Regions from separate parts of the Parageobacillus sp. G301 genome, predicted to be linked through region 2. Evidence: riboswitches for the same ligand, from Rfam matches in the RefSeq annotation. Region 2 holds a riboswitch; the other holds the start of a gene.

Region 1 (2,210 bases), on a different contig from region 2:
CGATGTTTCCGATGTATCAAGACCCAGATGAGGAATTGCTGACGTTTTTAGGACAGTTTTATACCAAAGCGAACCACTTTAAGCCGAAAGAGGTCATTTTGCCCGCTGACATTGACGGCGAACTTGCCGAGCAGCTGCTGGAAGTAAAGGTTGTTCAGCCGAAAAAAGGAAAGAAAAAAGAACTGGTTGATTTAGCAAGCAAAAATGCGGCAATTGCTTTGAAAGAAAAATTTTACTTAATTGAGCGGGATGAAGAACGAACGATCAAAGCTGTAGAAAATTTAGGAAAAATATTAGGAATTCCGACCCCGCATCGCATTGAGGCGTTTGACAATTCCAATATTCATGGCGCGGATCCTGTTTCAGCCATGGTAGTTTTTATCGATGGAAAACCGGAGAAAAAAGAGTACCGCAAATACAAAGTCAAAACCGTAGAGGGACCGGATGACTATGAATCGATGCGCGAGGTGGTAAGAAGACGTTATACTCGCGTGCTCAAAGAAGGCCTCCCGCTTCCCGATTTGATTATTATTGACGGAGGAAAAGGGCATTTAGCTGCGGTAAGGGATGTACTTGAAAACGAATTAGGACTTGATATTCCGCTCGCTGGGCTTGCAAAAGACGACAAGCATCGCACATCCGAGTTAATCATGGGGGATCCGCCGCAAGTTGTTCCATTAGAAAGAAACAGCCAAGAGTTTTATTTATTGCAGCGCATCCAAGACGAAGTGCATCGGTTTGCGGTTACATTTCACCGGCAAACGCGTGGAAAAACGATGTTTCATTCTGTGTTAGATGACATTCCTGGCGTTGGGGAAAAACGAAAAAAAGCGTTATTAAAGCATTTCGGGTCCATTAAAAACATGAAAGAAGCAACGATCGAAGAATTGCAAAAAGCAAACATTCCGCGCTCTGTTGCTGAAAAAATTTATAAGAAATTGCGAGAATAATATTGTCAACAATACGAAAGTTTGATATGATTGCAATAAATTTCATATTTATACACTTCCAAACGCCGAAGTGAAGATAGAGGTGCGAACTTCAAGAGTACACATTCGGAGGAAAATGAGTTCCGATGATGAGTGTGGAAAGGGGAGCGTCGCCGAAGTGGAAAAAGTCTCATTGCTTTTTCCGCTGGTCCTGCGTTTAAGAAATGTAGGACTGTCAAGATGTGATTCATCTTGGAGAGCTATCTCACTGTGCGGGGCGAATTCACTTTTTTCGCTTTCGTGATGCACAGCAATGAGATTCCTCTCATTGCTGTTTTTATTTGCAAACAAATAAGCGATATTCATGGTAAAGGGTGAGACGAATTGGGAATCATTGTACAAAAGTTTGGCGGAACGTCTGTTGGTTCCATCGAAAGAATTCAACATGTGGCGAATCGGGTGATTGAGGAAGCCCAAAAAGGAAATGAAGTTGTCGTTGTTGTTTCGGCAATGGGAAAAACGACTGATGAGCTTGTCAACTTAGCGAATCAAATTTCCAATCATCCTAGCAAACGGGAAATGGATATGCTTCTTTCGACAGGGGAACAAGTGAGCATTGCGCTTTTGGCAATGGCGCTTCACGAAAAAGGATATAAAGCTGTTTCATTGACAGGATGGCAAGCGGGAATTATGACGGAAGAAATGCACGGCAATGCCCGCATTATGAACATGGATATGACGAGAATCCGCCGCCACCTTGATGAAGGGGCAATTGTGATCGTTGCGGGGTTTCAAGGAGTAACGGAAACAGGGGAAATCACCACGCTCGGCCGCGGCGGTTCCGATACAACAGCGGTGGCGCTAGCGGCAGCATTAAAAGCCGATAAATGCGATATTTATACGGACGTAACCGGCGTGTTTACAACAGACCCGCGTTATGTGAAAACAGCAAGAAAAATAAAAGAGATTTCCTATGATGAAATGCTTGAGTTGGCCAATTTAGGGGCAGGGGTATTACATCCGCGCGCCGTGGAATTTGCGAAAAACTACGAAGTGCCGCTGGAAGTGCGTTCAAGCATGGAAAACGAAAGAGGAACGATGATAAAGGAGGAAGTTTCAATGGAGCAGCATTTAATCGTACGAGGAATCGCGTTTGAAGATCAAGTAACAAGAGTAACGGTGGATGGAATCGAAAATAGTTTATATACATTGCCGAATATTTTTACGGCTCTTGCCAATCGTGGCATCAATGTAGATATTATTATTCAAAGCGCGGCAAAT
Region 2 (2,210 bases):
CCGAGCCATGCAATAAACCCTGACATTCCGGAAGCGTTCAATAGCCATGTATAAACGACACCATCGCCAAAGAAAGAAGCTAAAAAAGCAAGCGTTCCTATTAATGAAGTAACAATAAGCGCATTTACCGGAACTCCGCGTTTATCCAGTTTCGCTAAAAATCTTGGCGCTTTCCCTTCACGGGCTAAATCCCAAAGCATGCGGGTAGATGCGTACATGCCAGAGTTGCCTGCCGATAAGACAGCAGTTAAAATGACGGCGTTCATTACCGAAGCAGCAAAGGCGATTCCAGCTTTATCGAATACGAGTGTAAACGGGCTAACCGTAACATCGTCATTGGCAAGTCTTTCATCTGTATAAGGGATTAACAAGCCGATTGCCAAAATAGCTAATACATAGAATAACAAAATGCGCCAAAACACCCGGCGAATGGCACGGGGAATGCTGTGTCCCGGATCTTCTGTTTCTCCAGCAGCGACCCCTAACAATTCCGTTCCCTGAAAGGAAAATCCCGCCGCCATAAAGATTCCTAACATAGCCATAAAGCCGCCATGAAACGGGGCATCTCCAATGGTAAAGTTTTTAAAGCCAACTGCTTCACCGCCCATGATTCCGAAAATCATCAGGAAGCTGACAATTAAAAACACGATGACAGTTGCCACTTTAATGAGAGAAAACCAATATTCCGCTTCTCCGAATCCTTTCACCGATAAGTAATTTAAAAGAAACATAATGCTTAAGCAAAGCGCGCTCCATAAAATCGATGGGCTATTCGGAAACCAAAATTTCATAATCATCGTGACGGCAGATAGTTCCGCGGCGATCGTAATCGCCCAGTTGTACCAATAATTCCATCCTAATGCAAACCCTAATGCAGGATCAACGAATTTCGTTGCATATGTGCTAAAAGATCCAGAAACAGGCATGTATGCGGCCATTTCCGCAAGGCTTGTCATTAAAAAGTACACCATAATGCCAATGGCTATATATGCCGCAAGTGCTCCACCGGGCCCTGCCGTATGTACTGCTCCGCCGCTTGCCAAAAATAAACCTGTACCGATTGTTCCTCCGAGGGAAATCATCGTTAAATGGCGTGTTTTTAGTTTTCGCCGCAATCCGCTCTCAGAAAAGGGAGCTGCAGAAGAAGCAACCATTGTTTTTGTTGCTGTTTTCATTAATGAATCACTCCTTTATTATTTACCAATATTATGCTGAAAAATATAAAAATTAATAATTTTTATTAATAAGATGTTCTGTGACATCCATATAATAAAAAAAGCCGTCGAAGGAGATTCGACGGCAGTGATGAAATAACTGCATACATCAACTCTCCCATGAAGATAGCGCTCCATACCCTCAAATTCATGCGGGTATGACAGTGTTGCCCCTATTCGGTGACAACCCCAGCCTGAGCACCCAGAGAAATGCCCAGACTTCGGCAGCTTTTCCTTTCCGGTAAAGTCGTTGACGTGCTCTGCGTCTCGTTTACCGTACTCATAAAAGCTGCGACCTCTACTTCAATGGTCGAATGAGCGGCATATTCAATTATACTTCAATTATACTAATATATTTTTATTTTAATCTATTATTGTAATTATAGCAATAGAAAATTAGAAATAAGAGAAAGTCTTTGAAAATGCCACCATATAATAACTATATCGATGTTTTTTTATAGCGCACCAATTTTGATTGAAGTAAGCTGTAAAGAACAATGGGGTGGCGCTCTGATGTTAAAAAAAATGACTATTACTATTATTGGAAGTATGTTTCTTGCAATCGGGATTAATGTTTTTTTAGTTCCCCATCATTTGTTAGATGGGGGGATTATTGGAATTAGTTTAATCGTCAAATATATTTGGCATGTAAAAGTAGGATTAACGATTGTTTTATTAAGTATTCCCCTTTATATTATGGCTTGGTTTTACTATCGCCCATTTTTTTATAATAGCCTTCATGGTTTACTGTTTTCCTCATTGATGATTGATATATTTTCCGTGCTGCGTGGCGTCATTATGCTTGATCCAATGATCAGTTCCATTATTGGCGGAGTTTTAGTCGGCATCGGAATCGGCATCATGTTGCGGGAGGAGACGAGCACGGGAGGGACGGATTTATTAGCACAATTTATTGCGAGAATGACGAATTGGAATGTCGGAATTATTATTTTTATGATGGATACGTTTATTATTGCGGTTGGGAGTTTCATCATT

Evidence for each region. A riboswitch is a leader RNA that binds a small molecule or an ion and turns the genes downstream of it on or off. The one in region 2 is predicted to bind lysine.
Region 1: it holds a riboswitch for lysine, as region 2 does, so the genes downstream of both, QSJ37_RS13285 (aspartate kinase) here and QSJ37_RS00690 (amino acid permease) in region 2, are expected to answer to the same signal.

Annotation. Positions count from the first base shown of each region.
Region 1 is NZ_BSDB01000002.1:896,264-898,473, forward strand. Features, by position in the region: gene uvrC (excinuclease ABC subunit UvrC) at 1-950, shown strand, start outside; lysine riboswitch at 1,020-1,200, shown strand; gene QSJ37_RS13285 (aspartate kinase) at 1,314-2,210, shown strand, end outside.
Region 2 is NZ_BSDB01000001.1:132,559-134,768, forward strand. Features, by position in the region: gene QSJ37_RS00690 (amino acid permease) at 1-1,175, opposite strand, end outside; lysine riboswitch at 1,334-1,523, opposite strand; gene QSJ37_RS00695 (YitT family protein) at 1,728-2,210, shown strand, end outside.